DNA from 2 places in the Stenotrophomonas sp. YJH_SMC_64 genome. Region 1 is predicted to be linked to the other one. Evidence: riboswitches for the same ligand, from Rfam matches in the RefSeq annotation. Region 1 holds a riboswitch; the other holds the start of a gene.
What was found. Region 1 has a riboswitch for glycine ahead of AC5P9L_RS03900 (trimeric intracellular cation channel family protein). Riboswitches for the same ligand answer to the same signal wherever they lie in the genome.
Positions count from the first base shown of each region.

Region 2: it holds a riboswitch for glycine, as region 1 does, so the genes downstream of both, gcvP (aminomethyl-transferring glycine dehydrogenase) here and AC5P9L_RS03900 (trimeric intracellular cation channel family protein) in region 1, are expected to answer to the same signal.

Region 1 covers NZ_JCAFUN010000003.1:134,825-142,492, reverse strand. Annotated here, with positions in the region: gene AC5P9L_RS03925 (NAD(P)/FAD-dependent oxidoreductase) at 1-754, shown strand, start outside; gene AC5P9L_RS03920 (hypothetical protein) at 846-1,301, opposite strand; partial or broken gene AC5P9L_RS03915 (nuclear transport factor 2 family protein) at 1,337-1,462, opposite strand; gene AC5P9L_RS03910 (hypothetical protein) at 1,531-2,073, opposite strand; gene AC5P9L_RS03905 (GIY-YIG nuclease family protein) at 2,095-2,370, opposite strand; glycine riboswitch at 2,411-2,500, shown strand; glycine riboswitch at 2,514-2,619, shown strand; gene AC5P9L_RS03900 (trimeric intracellular cation channel family protein) at 2,702-3,319, shown strand; gene AC5P9L_RS03895 (3-deoxy-7-phosphoheptulonate synthase) at 3,488-4,561, opposite strand; gene AC5P9L_RS03890 (hypothetical protein) at 4,857-5,114, opposite strand; gene AC5P9L_RS03885 (DUF6616 family protein) at 5,227-5,565, opposite strand; gene AC5P9L_RS03880 (DNA alkylation repair protein) at 5,613-6,353, opposite strand; gene AC5P9L_RS03875 (MarR family winged helix-turn-helix transcriptional regulator) at 6,350-6,850, opposite strand; gene AC5P9L_RS03870 (sensor histidine kinase) at 6,923-7,668, opposite strand, start outside.
Region 2 covers NZ_JCAFUN010000017.1:70,063-77,730, forward strand. Annotated here, with positions in the region: gene AC5P9L_RS17970 (M2 family metallopeptidase) at 1-366, shown strand, start outside; gene AC5P9L_RS17975 (hypothetical protein) at 658-1,050, opposite strand; gene AC5P9L_RS17980 (siderophore-interacting protein) at 1,119-2,015, opposite strand; gene AC5P9L_RS17985 (multidrug effflux MFS transporter) at 2,156-3,382, opposite strand; glycine riboswitch at 3,682-3,784, shown strand; gene gcvP (aminomethyl-transferring glycine dehydrogenase) at 3,847-6,714, shown strand; gene AC5P9L_RS17995 (VOC family protein) at 6,773-7,183, opposite strand; gene AC5P9L_RS18000 (amino acid permease) at 7,287-7,668, opposite strand, start outside.

The DNA.
Region 1 (7,668 bases):
CACCCTGGCCGAGATCGCGCGGCATACGCTGCGCAATGAGTTCCGCCACATTGATCCGGCCAGCGCCAAGGTGCGGCTGGTCGAAGCCGGCCCGCGCGTGCTGTCCTCGTTCCCGGAAGTGCTTTCGCTGAAAGCACGGCGGCAGCTGGAAAAGCTGGGCGTGGAAGTGCTGACCGGTACCCCGGTGAGCGACATCGACAGCCAGGGCTTCACGCTCGGTGACCAGTTCGTACCGGCCCGCACCGTGGTCTGGGCCGCCGGCGTGGCCGCTTCACCGCTGGCGCGCACGCTGGACGTGCCGCTGGACCGCGCCGGCCGCGTGCCGGTGCAACCGGACCTGACCCTGCCCGATCACCCGGAGCTGTTCGTGGCCGGTGACCTGGCCGCACTGAGCCAGGCCGACGGCAAGCCGGTACCCGGCGTGGCACCCGCTGCCAAGCAGATGGGCAAATACGTGGCCGAGGTGATCCGCGCACGCCTGCACGGCAAGCCCGAGCCCGGCCCGTTCAAGTACGCCGACTACGGCAACCTGGCCACCATCGGTCGCATGGCCGCGATCGTGCACTTGGGCCGGCTGCAGCTGTCGGGCGTGCTGGCCTGGTGGTTCTGGCTGGCCGCGCACGTGTTCTTCCTGATCGGCTTCCGCAACCGCATCGTAGTGCTGCTGAACTGGGCCGTGGCGTACTGGAGCTACCAGCGCAGCGCGCGCATCATCTTCGGTGATGACCAGGAAGACCGGCGACCCCGGCGGTAGTGCCGGCCGCTGGCCGGCTGCCGCGCGGTCCGTCCCCTCTCCGCAGGAAAGGGCTCTGACTCCGTCAACATCATCCATGCATGGCGTGGATCTACCGCTTCATCGGGCCGCCGGGCACCCGCCGTTTCGACCATGCGCGGCAGAAGTCCTCCTTCCTTGCGGTGTCGGCAATCTGCGCGGCACTCCAGTTGCGGGTAATCCAGATCGTCAGTGCCGTGCTGCTCAGATGCCAGCGCAGCATGTCGTGCCGTGGCTGCCGCCAAAGATGGCGGCGGGCAATCCAGAACGCCTCCCGTTCCACCTCTGGCACCTTCTTCTTCATCGCGTCGTCGTCGAAGAACTGCGCAGCGAAACTCCAGGGATTCATCGGCTGAAATCCTGTTCGTGGTTCACTGCTGCACGCAGCCACACCACTGGGCGCACGGTCTGCTGGCTTCGGCCAACCGCCCACCAGGGCAAGCCCGAGCAGGTACAGCAGGCCAGGCAGCAGTGCGATGCCGGCGGCCAGTACGACGACGGAGACCCATGCCTTACCGGCGGCACGCATCGTGCTCACTTCGCCTTCGGTTTCGGGTACCACAACGGGTCGGCCTCCAGCTGGCCGTCGACGTAGTCATGGCAGGTGGCTTCGATGGCCGCGAGGGTGGCCGGGTCGGCAGCGGGACTGGTTGACGCGGAGAGAGCGAACAACAGGGCGACGGTGGACATCCGGGTCTCCAGCGCTGAGGGCTGGGCGATCATGGCATATGCAAGCCGCATCCACGCATGGCGTGGATCTACGGCATCAGGCCCATTTCGTCGGTGCCCAGCTGCATGTACATGAACGCAGCGGCTTCTTCAGACATGGGCTGCCCCTGCGGGAAGCTGTCCAACCAGGCGGTGATGCGCGCATGGCGCCCCGCCAGCGCATCCGTCAATGCCTGCTTTTCCGCGTCAGTGGCGCGCTCCCGCATTTCATTGCGAAGCACGTCATCGCCGATCCCCCACTTTTCCGCGAACGGGATCAGATCGACCAGATCGGGAGGGACCCGGTCACGACGCAGGTGGATCGGTTCGGGTGTCCTCGGGCCATACGCAGCCAGCTCAGCAGCGGTGCCGATCTGCCCATGCTGCAGTGGCGGTGGCGACGGTGCTTGGGTGCAGGCCAGAAGGGCCGCGCAGGCAGTCAACAGCAGTATCCCGCAGTTCTTCATCGGACGGATCCATGTGTCGATGGGTGTGGCGATCATGGCATGACTGGAAGCGCCCATCCACGCATGGCGTGGATCTACTGTAGAGCCGGGTCCATGCTCGGCTTCACCATCAGGCAGCAGCAACAACAGCCGAGCGTGGGCTCGGCTCTACAGAAGCGCGGGATCCGGCGCCTGCAGCCAGGCCAGCTTGCGTTCGCGCGGCTGCTGCTTGAGTTGCCACTCGGCCCGTGACGCGGCGGCCCGGTCCGGGTACTCGCGCACGGCCAGCACCCGCAGCGGCGGCCGGGCCCGGGTGTAGCGCGCGCCCTTGCCAGCCTGATGGGCGGCGAAACGCGCGTCCACGTCGGTGCTGATGCCGGCGTAATAGCTGCCATCGCGACATTCGAGCAGGTACAGGAACCACGGGCGGAGGGACGGGGCCATGCCCGGATTATGCCGTGCTGCACTGCAGCGGATATACTGGCGCCCGAATGCAGGAGAGAGGCGCCGCGCTGGCGCCCGCCGAAGGCGCAGGCTCCCATGATCGCTCAGGCCGGTGGGCTGGAATCCCACCAACCATGCATTCGACTCGCCGAGCTGGAGAGAGGTCACCGGGCATGCCCGGGACGATCCGCCGAAGGGGCACGCGGCCCATGCCGCTGAACTCTCAGGCAAAAGGACAGCGGGAGCGGCACCGGTCATCGTCATCCCGTCATTGCGCAGGCAATGGCGGCGTCCGCGCATGGCCGGCCCCACCGCGTTCGGAGCCTGCCCCATGTTGCTGTCCATCATCTACCTGATCGCCATTTCCGCCGAAGCCATGACCGGCGCACTGTCCGCCGGCCGCCGCCGCATGGACCTGTTCGGCGTGGTCATGATCGCCTGCGTCACCGCCCTCGGTGGTGGTTCACTGCGCGACATCCTGCTCGGCCACTATCCGCTGGGCTGGGTGAAGCATCCCGAGTACCTGGGCTTCACCGTGTGCGCGGCGCTGATCGCCACCTGGGTCGCACGCTGGATGCACCACTTCCGCCGCACCTTCCTGGTCCTCGACGGGCTGGGCCTGATCGCCTTCACCCTGATCGGCTGCTCGATCGCGCGCGAAGCCGGCCATGCGATGCCGATCGTGCTGATCGCCGGCATGCTGACCGGCGCGTTCGGCGGCGTGCTGCGCGACATCCTCTGCAACGAGGTGCCGCTGATCTTCCAGAAGGAGCTGTACGCGATCATCGCGCTGCTGACCGGCGCGGCCTACCTGTTGCTGCTGCACTGGGGCGTGGCCGACGCCACCGCGATCCTGTGCTGCCTCGGCGGCGGCTTCGCGCTGCGCCTGCTGGCGATCCACTACCGCTGGGAAATGCCGAAGTTCGTGTACCACGACGAAGTGCATTGAGGTTCGCGCGGCGGAATCCGCACCACCCCGGCGATGTACCTGGCGCTGTCGCTCATGCGCAGCGCCAGGCGCATCGCCGGTGCAGATGGGCCGGACTCCAACTCCGACCGGCCCTGATCGCGGCCGCACCCCCGCAGGCGCTGGCCGCCATCCACACACGTGCCGCACTCAAGCGGCTTCGGACACCTTCACGTCGCGACGGGCGCGCACGGCCGCGGCCAGTCGCTCCAGCACCGTCACGGTGGTGTCCCAGTCGATGCAGCCATCGGTGATGCTCTGCCCGTAGACCAGCGGTTGGCCTTCCACCAGTTCCTGGCGACCACCGACCAGATGGCTCTCGATCATCACACCGACGATGCGCTGTTCACCGTCTTCCAACTGAACAGCGATGTCCTCGATCACCTTCGGCTGGTTGTCCGGATTCTTCAGGCTGTTGGCATGGCTGGCGTCGATCATCAGACGAGTCGGCAGCTTGGCCTTGGCCAGCGCCTGGCAGGCCTCGGCGACACTGCCTGCATCGTAGTTCGGCTGCTTGCCGCCGCGCAGGATCACATGGCAGTCCGGGTTGCCAGTGGTCGACACGATGGCGGTGCCGCCCTGCTTGGTGACCGACAGGAAGTGATGCGGATTGGACGCCGCACCCACCGCGTCGGCGGCGATCTTCACGTTGCCATCGGTGCCGTTCTTGAAGCCGACCGGGCACGACAGCCCCGAGGCCAGTTCGCGGTGCACCTGGCTTTCGGTGGTGCGCGCACCAATGGCGCCCCAGGCCACCAGATCGGCGATGTACTGCGGCGAGATCACGTCGAGGAACTCGACACCGGCCGGCAGGCCCAGCTTGTTGATGTCGCGCAGCAGGCCACGGGCAATGCGCAGGCCCTTGTCGATCCTGAAGCTGCCATCCAGGTCCGGGTCGTTGATCAGGCCCTTCCAGCCCACCGTGGTGCGCGGCTTCTCGAAGTACACGCGCATCACGATTTCAAGTTCCCCGGCCAGCGCGTCACGCAGCGGCTTCAGGCGCTGGGCGTACTCGATGGCGGCCTTCGGGTCGTGGATCGAGCATGGGCCAACCACCACCGCCAAGCGGTCGTCACGGCCATGCAGGATCTGGTGCAGGGCCGCGCGTGAGGCGCTGACGGTGTCGGAGGCTTCATCGTCACACGGCAGCATCGCCAGCAGCTGGGCAGGCGGTGTCAGCGGTTCGATGGTGCGGATACGCAGGTCGTCGGTGTGCGGGGGCATTGGGGGAGGTCTCCGGAACGTTGGGGGTCCCCAGCGTGGCGGCATGAAAAAAGCCGCCAGGTTCGCTGGCGGCTTTCGGGAATGCGTCTGAAGCTTTCTTCAGGGTGAGCGCAGTCCTTCCTCCGCCAGTGGCTTCGGAAAGTAATACCAGTAAAAGCGGGTGGCGGCTGCGTTCATGGGTTGTATTGATAGCACAGCTTTTGCGCAGTGCAAAATGTTTCATCCGCAACTGGGGACGCGGTTCAGCGAGATGCGCGCCGGCCCTGCCCACGCGGCGGCAACCACGCAACGTCGCTCATTTGCCATGCACTTCCACGTCCAGCAGCAGGCCCTCATGGATGTCGGCCCAGCGTTCCAGCACGCGATCCAGTTCCTGCCGGGCCTCGTCCAGCTGCTCGGGGTTGAGCAGGGAACGCGCGGTGTAGAGATCGGAAACCAAGCGCCGCAGGGCCGATTCCGGGATGGCCACCGACGGCCCCTCCAGCCCCGGCAACTGCAACGCCGGGCTGTCGCCAAGAGGGCCGAACAGCGTGACCTGGAGCGTGCTCTGCATGATCGACCTTCCTGCGGATGGACATGGGCAATGTCCTGTTTACCTCGTCTGGGTGACAGGCGCATGTGCCACCCATGCCCAGCACCGGGATCTGCCGGCGTCTGCCGCCCCGCTACAAGGCGGCCAGGTCGGCAAGGTGCTGGGCCATGCTGTCCATCGCGCCTACCGCCTGGGTGGTGGTGAAGTACTCATGCCAGCCGGTAGCGGCAATGCCGGCCATCAACGCATCGACCTCCTCGCGGCTTGCGCAGCGCCAGACCGCATAGAACTGCTCATCGCTGCCGTGCGGTACGCCCGAGGCAACGCGGCCCATCGCCAGCGGCGTGATGCGGACCGGATCGAACTGCTGCATGCCGGCGCCGATACGGGCGAAGAAGGCATTCCGCTGCTCGGGCGGAAGTGTGGTCCAGGCAGGGGTGGCGGTGTAGAGCTCGATGAAGGTGTGCGACATGGTGGTTCTTCCTTGAGGGTTCGGGGGTTGCCGGCCAGCGGCCGGCACTACCGGAGCGAGCGCAGCGCGCGTTTGCGGATGTAGGCGTTGGCGTCGCTGTGGCGCTCATGCTGCCAACGCGTACACAGCTGGCGCAGCCACTGCGGCTGGGTCTTGCCGGCATCGTTGAGCCAGTTTCCGACCGAATCCTGCACATAGCGTTCCGGATCGTCGGCCAGTGCTTCCAGCAGCGCGGATGCATGTTCCGGGTGCTGCTTGAACAGTGCGATATGCGTGGCCCAGACACCGCGCGGACGCAGTGCTTCGCAGGCGAAGCGGCGCAGGTACGGCGATGTTTCCTGTGACCACGGTTGCAGGTGCTCCAGCGCCTGCAGTGGTGCGGCAACGATGTCCGTGCGTAGTGCCAGCCACGCCCATTCGCGCACACCGAAATGGGGGTCATCGGCCAGTGTGCGCATCTGCTGCAGCTTCCCTGCCAGCGTTGCGCGGGCATCGCTGCCGATCAGGTAGCAGGCCCAGCCGCGCACGGTATCGGAGCTGTGATGCTGCCAGAGCGCAGGCGCCCCCTGCCCCGCCTCACGCAGCAGTTGCGCAGCCAGGGCCATGCGCAGCGTGATGCCCTTGCCTGAGGCGTCCCGCATGCGTTGCAGCGCCTCCGGTGCAAGCGCAGGCGCCACCACCTGCAGCAGCGCGGCAAAATCCACTGCCAGGCATTCTGCCAGATGGGTGGCGGGGACGCGGCCGGTGTTGAGTGCTTGCCGGCGTTCCGCAGGAATGGCCGTGCTCATGCTGCGGATTCCCGCCCGGCGTCCGTGTGCTGCCAGACCTTGTGCAGCAGCTGTGACAGCTGCTGCTGTTCATCAGCATCCAGGCCGTTGAACAGCCCACCGATCCATTGCGTGTGCTGCTCGAACAGCGATTCGGCCAAACGCTTTCCCGGTGCGGTCAGCACGATCTGCAGGCGGCGGCCATCCCCGTCATCGTTGCGACGCTGCAGCAGGCCTTCGCGCTGCAGGCCGTCGAGCAGGCCGCTGATGGTGGCGCGGGTCACGCCGGCGCGTTCGGCCAGCACATGCGGCGGCAGTGCGCCACCGGCCCCGTGCAACAGGAACAGCACGATGAAGCGACCCTCGCTGAGCCCATGCGGTGCCAGCCGCGCGGCGCAGTCGCGATCGATCGACGAGGACAGCGAGAGCAGCTGGAAACACAGGCGCAGCGGCGCGATGTTGGCGTGACCGCGTCGCTGCGCTTCCTCGATCAGGGCATGGTGCTTGGCTTCGATCATCTCACGCACGCGATATTGTTAGGCGCCTAATCATACAGCCGAACAGCCGCTGCCTGTAAACCACAGCCGATATCAGGTGAACTTTCCCAGCAGCAGGCACGCAATCAGCCCGCCGCCCTCCCGGTGCAGCAGCTGCAGTTCGCCCGCGTGCCGCCTCGCCACATTGGCGGCCACTGCCAGCCCAAGTCCCGCTCCACCGGTGGTGCGACTACGAGAACGCTCGCTGCGCTGGAACGGTTGCAGCAGGCGTACTCGGTCGCCCTCGGCGATACCTGGGCCCCGATCCATCACCTCCAGCTGGACCCCTCGCTCAACCACGGCAAGCCGCAGTTCCATCGCCCCGGCATAGCGATCGGCATTGTCGATAAGGTTGTCGAACGCGCGCCGAAGCAGCAACGCGTCGCCGTGCCAGGGCAGACTGTCCGGCCCCTGGATGGAGATCTCGACACCGCGCAGCAACGCTGCCTGCACGCACTCCTCCAGCAGCGCGGCCAGATCCAGCGGGCGCATCTGCAACGGCTGCAGTTCACCGCGTGCGTAATCGAGCACCTGCTCGATCATCGTGTCCATGCGCTCGATGTCCGCCACCATCCGGGCCGCCTGTGGTGTGGGCGCGAACTCGGCGCGCAGTCGCAGGCCGGTCAATGGTGTGCGCAGGTCGTGCGCCACTGCAGCCAGCATATGGGTCATGTCCTGGGCCTGCGCACGCAGGCGCTCTCGACCGGTGCCGATCGCGGCGGCCAGCATCTGTACCTCGCGCGGGCCATCATCCGGCAGGGGCGTGTCGGCTTGCAGGTCCACACGTGCACTGGCATCGG
Region 2 (7,668 bases), on a different contig from region 1:
GAAGAGTTCTTCGATCCGGGCGCGAAGTACCACGTGCCGGGCAACACTCCGTACACCCGCTACTTCCTGGCGCGCATCCTGCAGTTCCAGTTCTACAAGGGCCTGTGCGACGCGTCCGGCTACAAGGGCCCGCTGCATGAGTGCACCTTCTACGGCAACAAGGAAGCCGGCCAGAAGTACTGGGCGATGCTGAGCAAGGGTGCCAGCCAGCCGTGGCAGGCCACGCTGAAGGAGCTGACCGGTACCGACAAGCTCGATGCCGGCCCGATGATCGAGTACTTCACCCCGGTCAACGAGTGGCTGAAGCAGCAGAACGAAGGCCAGATGTGCGGCTGGCAGGCCAACGCGGCTCCGGCGGCGAAATGAGAAAAGGGGCGGGTCCGAAAGGATCCGCCCCTTTCCGGTAGTGCCGGCCGCTGGCCGGCAACTGCACGGTGGAAATCCGTCTGGCAGCCGGCCAGCGGCCGGCTCTACCGAAACAGCAGTCAAAGGCCAGATGTGCGGCTGGCAGGCCAGCGCGGCCCCGGCGGCGAAATGAAAAAAGGGGCGGGTCCGAAAGGATCCGCACCTTTCCGATAGTGCCGGCCGCCGGCCGGCAACTGCACGGTGGAAATCCGTCTGGCAGCCAGCCAGCGGCCGGCTCTACCGCAACAGCGGTCAGCTGTTCTTCTTCGCGGCCATCGCTGCGGCCAGCTCGGCCTTGAATTCCTCGAAGGTCTGGCCCTTCTCCCTGGCTTCGGCCTGTGCGGCATCGCGCAGCGCGTCGGAGTACATCAGGCGCACCGGCGTGCCATTGCGTTCGTGCAGCTCACCGGCCTGCATGATCAGCGCCAGCACCTGTGCGGCGCTTTCGCTGTGGCCGGCAATGCGGCCATCCATGCCCAGCACCCATTCGCCGTCGCGGCGCACGACACCGGCCAGCAGGGTGCGCTGTGCATCGCGCAGTTCCGCATGCGGCTCCACCGGCGAGGCCTGCGCGGCGGCCTTGTTGGCGGCCTGCTTTTCCTGGCGACGGCGCTGGTCGCGGCGGGTCTTGGAGCTGGTGGACATGGTGCGGTACCGCTGCGAAGGGGGGCGCAAGGATAGCGCACCCCGCCCGCAGCACCGCTTCACACCCCTCAGTCCAGCACTTTGCCGTGCCGCCAGTAGCCCATGAAGGTGATCGCGCGGCGGTCCAGCCCGCAGTCGCGCACCAGATGGCGACGGATCGCCATCACGGCCCCCGCCTCGCCCGCCACCCAGGCGTACAGCGGCCCGGTCACCCGGGTATCGGCCTGCTCCCAGAGGATCTGCGTATCGACGTCGATCTCCTCCAGCGCATCCCCGGCAGTCACGCCCGAGGTCGCTGCCAACCGCGCCTGGACCGCCTGCAGCAACCGCTGTCCGTAGGCGGCCTGCCCGCGCGGCAGCCAGACCAGCTCGGCGCTGGAGGGCGCCCTCAGGTGCACCGCATCACCGGCCTGCGCCACCTCCAGCAGCGCCAGCGTGCGCGGTGGGTCGACCATGGCCGCCAGCTCCTCGAGGATGCCGGCCACCGCAGGCAACGCGGTTTCATCGGCCACCAGCAGCACCTGGCCGACACCGGCCGGTGGCTTCCACTCCCAGCCCTCGCTGCTCCCGGCACAGTCGGCGTCCGGGGCCAGCAGCACCACGCGGTCGCCAGGGCGGGCGTGCATGGCCCAGCGCGAGGCGGGGCCGGTTTCGCCATGGATGACGAAATCGACGTCGACCTCGCCCTGCTCGGCGCGCAACTGGCGGATGGTGTAGGTACGCATCGGCGGGCGCTTGTCGTCCGGCAGGGCCCGGTAGCGTGGGTACCAGTCTTCACCGCTGGGGACCTGCGGCACCTCCTGGCCGGGCAAGGGGAAGAACACCTTGATGCGCTGGTCAGGGCCTTCGGTCTTCATCCGCGCCACGTCGGCACCGGTGAACACCATGCGGTCCAGGGAAGGGGAAAGAACGCGGCGCTCCTTCAGCGCCACCTCGAACAGGCGGTAGGTCTGCTGCGCAGCCATGGGGAACCTCATGCAACGACATCGGATTGGCTGGCTGTCGTGCATCCACGCACCGGCTGGCTGGAGTGCCCAGCCTAGTCCGGTCGTTCCTCTTCGCAAGCGTTGCGGGCAAAGCGGCCGGCCCTACCCCTGCGCGCTGCTCAATGGCCCGTGCAGGCCGCCTGTGCCGCGCGTTCACGCTGGTGTTCCCAGTACCAGAACACGAAGCCGGCGGCGAAGAACGCGGCCTGCCCCAGCGCCAGGTGCAGCGGGCTGGCGCTGAGCAGCGGCGACACCACGCCGGCCACCACCGTGCTGATCATCAGCTGCACGAAGGCCTGCAGCGACGAGGCCAGGCCGCGCTGATGCGGGTACATGTCCAGCACCGCCAGCGCCAGGATCGGGAAGATCAATGCCATGCCCATGCCGCCCAGGAAGATCGGCAGCACCGCCCACGGCAGCACGAACTGCGGCGACAGCGCCACGTAGCCGACATTCAGCAGCACCGACAGCGCACACAGGCCGAAACCAATGGACACCTGGCGGGTGGGCGTGGTGTGCCCGGCCATGCGCCCGGACAGGAACGAGCCGGTGGTCATGCCGCCGATGGTGGGGATGAACAGCCAGGCAAAACCACCCTCGCCCAGATGCAGGTGCTGCATCACGAACACCGGCGCCGAGGAGATGTACAGGAAAATGCCGCCGAAACCGATGCTGCCGGCCAGCGCCAGGCGCAGGAACCGCGGGTTGAAACCGATGCGCACGTAATCACGCAGCAGCACGCGCGGTGACAACGGCACCCGTGCCTCCACCGGATGGGTTTCCGGCAGGTAGCGTGCGGTGGCCGCCAGCAGGAGCAGCGCAAACATCACCAGGAACCAGAAAATCAGTGGCCAGCCGGCGCCACTGAGCAGGATCCAGCCGCCGATGATCGGTGCGATGGCCGGAGCGATGCCGAACAGCATCGATACCTGGCTCATCAGGCGCTGCGCGTCGTGTCCGTGGTACAGGTCGCGGATCACCGCGCGGCCGACGATCATGCCGACGCCCGCTGACAGGCCCTGCAGCGCGCGGAACGCCAGCAGCGTGGTCAGGTCGGTGGACAGCGCGCAGCCGACCGAAGCGCCGACGAACACCACCAGGCCACCGAGAATCACCCGCTTGCGGCCCCAGGCGTCGGACAGCGGGCCGTGCGCAAGGCTCATCAGGCCGTAGAACAGCAGGTACACGCTGATGGTCTGCTGCACCGCCACCTCGTCCACAGCCAGGCGCTGGGCCAGCTGCGGGAACGCCGGGAAGATGGTGTCGATCGAGAACGGACCGAACATGGCCAGGCCGGCGAGCAGCAGGGCCATGCGGCGGGTGGAGGGAGCAACAGCGGCGGTCATGGGAAAGGCGTCCGGCAGGGCCATGCGCGGCACGCACGGCGGGCGCCGGTCCCCTGCAGCAGGGACGGCGCCAGATGAATTCGGGTATCCGCCCATCATAGGTGGGGATTGCGCCTGATGCCATGCAGCAGTGCACAAAACGCACGGACGGGCCATCGGCCATTCAGGCGCGGCCTCCAGGACCGAAGGCGGCCGCCGCGCCCGCAACGGGCTATAATCGGCGGGCAACACGGTGGGAGAAGCGGAATACCGCTGCCGAAGGCGCAACGCCCGTAATCGCTCAGGCCCGATACCACCCGTAACACAACTCTGGAGAGACCGGTTCGATCCGGCGCCGAAGGGGCACGAAGCTGCGGTCCGCCGCGCTTTTAAACTCTCAGGCAAAAGGACAGAGGGGCGCCCCGCAGACCGCCGACCGGCGGCTTGTGCCCGTGCGTGTGCCCTTTCCTGACGGATCCTTCGCCATGTCCCAGAACACCCCTTCCCTGCGTGAGCTCGAGCACCACAACGCGTTCGTCGAGCGCCACATCGGCCCCAACGACGCCGAGATCGCGCAGATGCTCGACGTCGTCGGCCACGCGTCGCTGGATGCGATGACCGACGCCATCGTGCCGGCCAAGATCAAGTCGCCGGCACCGCTGGCACTGCCGGAGTCGATGACCGAAGTGCAGGCACTGGCGAAGATCCGTGCGATCGCCGACAAGAACACCGTGCTGCGCAGCTTCATCGGCCAGGGTTACTACGGTACCCACACGCCGAACGTGATCCTGCGCAACATCCTGGAAAACCCGGCGTGGTACACCGCCTACACCCCGTACCAGGCGGAAATCTCGCAGGGCCGCATGGAAGCGCTGATCAACTTCCAGACCCTGTGCGCCGACCTGACCGGCATGGAAATCGCCAACGCCTCGCTGCTGGACGAAGCCACCGCCGCCGCCGAAGCGATGACCCTGGCCAAGCGTTCGGCCAAGTCGAAGTCGGACACCTTCTTCGTGCACGACGCCGTGCACCCGCAGACCCTGGAACTGCTGCGTACCCGCGCCGAGCCCATGGGCATCGTGCTGCGCGTCGGCACCCCGGCCGAAGCGCTGGAAGCAGAAGCCTTCGGCCTGCTGCTGCAGTATCCGGACACCTTCGGCCAGGTCGGCGACTACAAGGCGCTGGTCGATGCCGTGCACGCACGCGGCGGCCTGGTGGCCGTGGCCACCGACCTGCTGGCCCTGACCCTGCTGGCTGCCCCGGGCGAATGGGGCGCGGACATCGTGGTCGGCAACAGCCAGCGTTTCGGCGTGCCGTTCGGCTTCGGTGGCCCGCACGCCGCCTTCATGGCCTGCCGTGACGCCTACAAGCGCTCGATGCCAGGCCGCCTGATCGGCGTTTCGATCGATGCCCAGGGCAACCCGGCCTACCGCCTGACCCTGCAGACCCGCGAACAGCACATCCGCCGCGAGAAGGCCACCTCCAACATCTGTACCGCGCAGGTGCTGCTGGCGGTGATGGCCTCGATGTACGCCGTTTACCACGGCCCGGAAGGCCTGACCCGCATTGCCCGCCGCACCCATCGACTGGCCTCGATCCTGGCCGCAGCGCTGCGCAATGCCGGCGTGCAGGTCGGTGGCGACTTCTTCGACACCCTGCACGTCACCGGCGTGCATGCCGATGAAATCCATGCCAAGGCACGCGCCGCCGGTTACAACCTGCGCGCGATCGACAGCGACTCGGTCGGCATCAGTCTGGACGAGACCACCACCCGCGCCGACATCGTCGCCGTGGCTGCGGTGTTCGGTGCCTCGCTGGACGTCGACGCGCTGGATGCCAGCACCGCCGACGCGCTGCCGGCCGGCCTGCTGCGCCAGTCCGCGTTCCTGACCCACCCGGTGTTCAACACCCACCACAGCGAGCACGAACTGCTGCGTTACCTGCGTTCGCTGGCCGACAAGGACCTGGCGATGGACCGCACGATGATCCCGCTGGGTTCGTGCACCATGAAGCTCAACGCCACCGCCGAGATGATCCCGGTGACCTGGCCGGAGTTCTCGCAGATCCACCCGCTGGTGCCGGCCGACCAGGCGCTGGGCTACAAGGAACTGATCGACACGCTGGAAGCGATGCTGGTCGAATGCACCGGCTACGACGCGGTCAGCCTGCAGCCGAACTCCGGCGCACAGGGCGAGTACGCCGGCCTGCTGGCGATCCGCGCCTACCACCGCTCGCGCGGCGAAGGCCACCGCGACATCTGCCTGATCCCGGATTCGGCGCACGGCACCAACCCGGCCTCGGCGCAGATGTGCGGCATGAAGGTGGTGGTCACCAAGACCGATGCCAACGGCAACGTCGATGTGGAAGACATCCGCCTCAACGCCGAGAAGTACAGCGACCGCCTGGCCGCGATCATGATGACCTACCCGTCCACGCACGGCGTGTTCGAGGAAGAGGTGGTCGAGATCTGCGAGATCATCCACCAGCACGGCGGCCAGGTGTACACCGACGGCGCCAACATGAACGCCCTGGTCGGCGTGGCCAAGCCCGGCAAATGGGGTTCGGACGTTTCGCACCTGAACCTGCACAAGACCTTCTGCATCCCGCACGGCGGCGGCGGCCCGGGCGTCGGCCCGTGCGCGGTCAAGGAGCACCTGGCCCCGTTCCTGCCGGGCAAGCTGGGTGACAACGGCCCGGTCGGCATGGTCAGCGCCGCCAGCTTCGGCAGCGCCTCGATCCTGCCGATCAGCTGGATGTACATCGCGATGATGGGCCGCGAAGGCCTGCGCAAGGCCACCCAGGTCGCGCAGCTCAACGCCAACTACATCGCCAAGCGCCTGGCCCCGCACTTCAAGACCCTGTACACCGGCCGCAACGGCCTGGTGGCACACGAGTGCATCCTCGACGTACGCCCGCTGGAGAAGACCAGCGGCATCGGCGCCGAGGACGTCGCCAAGCGCCTGATCGACTTCGGCTTCCACGCCCCGACCCTGAGCTTCCCGGTGGCCGGCACGCTGATGGTCGAACCGACCGAGAGCGAATCGCTGCACGAGCTGGACCGCTTCATCGACGCGATGATCCAGATCCGCGAGGAGATCACCGCGATCGAAGACGGCCGCCTGGACCGCGAGGACAACCCGCTGAAGAACGCGCCGCACACCGCCACCGCGGTGACCGCCAGCGAGTGGACCCACGCCTACCCGCGCGAACTGGCTGCCTTCCCGCTGGCCAGCCTGAAGCAGAGCAAGTACTGGCCGCCGGTGGCACGCGTCGACAACGTGTACGGCGACAAGAACGTGATGTGTGCCTGCATCCCGGTCGATGCCTACAAGGATGATGAAGTCGAGGCTTGATTCCTCGCGGCATCGGTAAAGAGAACGGCCCGCGCAAGCGGGCCGTTCTCATTGTGCATCACGGGTCCGGCATCTGCCCCAGGCTCAACTGCCACGACACGCCGAAGCGATCCTGCACCCAGCCGTAGCGGTTGCTGAAGTCATAGTCGCCCACCGGCATCAGCCAGTGGCCGCCCTCGCCCAGCACGCGCGCGGCGCGCTCGAACTGCTCGGCGCCGGAGCACTCGACGAACAGCGAGATCGACGGGCTGAAGGTGAAATCGTGCACGTCCAGGCTGTCAAAGCACAGGTAGTGGGTGCCACCGAGCAGGAAGATGGCCTGTCGGACCTGCCCGGGCACGCCGGCACCGGCGCCGTCCGGATGGCGCTGCATTGCCAGCAGGCGGAAATCGGCGAAGGCCTCGGCGTACAGGGCCAGCGCGGCCTCGGCCTGGCCGGTAAACATCAGGAAGGGGCGACTGCGCAGCATGCGGTACTCCCGGTCGACGGGCCGATGACGGCCCACACGATCAGGATGGCACGGCAGATGTGCAGCCCCCGTGGTAGTGCCGGCCGCTGGCCGGCAGCTTCAGTCACGCCTCGCGCATGCGCCGTGCGATGGCGCTGCCGGCGGCGATCGTGGCGGTCAGCGCCACCATCGACAGGAACTGCAGGCGGGTGTGCGACTCGCTCAGCAGCAGGCCGAAGATCAGCGCCAGGATCGCCAGCGCGCAGCAGGTCAGCCACGGGAAGCCCGCCATGCGGAACGGCAGCCGGGTACCCAGGCGATCTGCGCGGCGGCGCAACACCAGTTGCGAGACCAGCGACAGCGTCCACACCAGCAGGCAGGTGGAACCGACGATGTTCAGCAGCACCGGCAGCACCCGGTCCGGGAACAGCAGTTCCATCACCGTGGCGGCGAAACCGAACAGCACGCTGGCCAGCACGGCAATCACCGGCACCTGGCGCGGATCG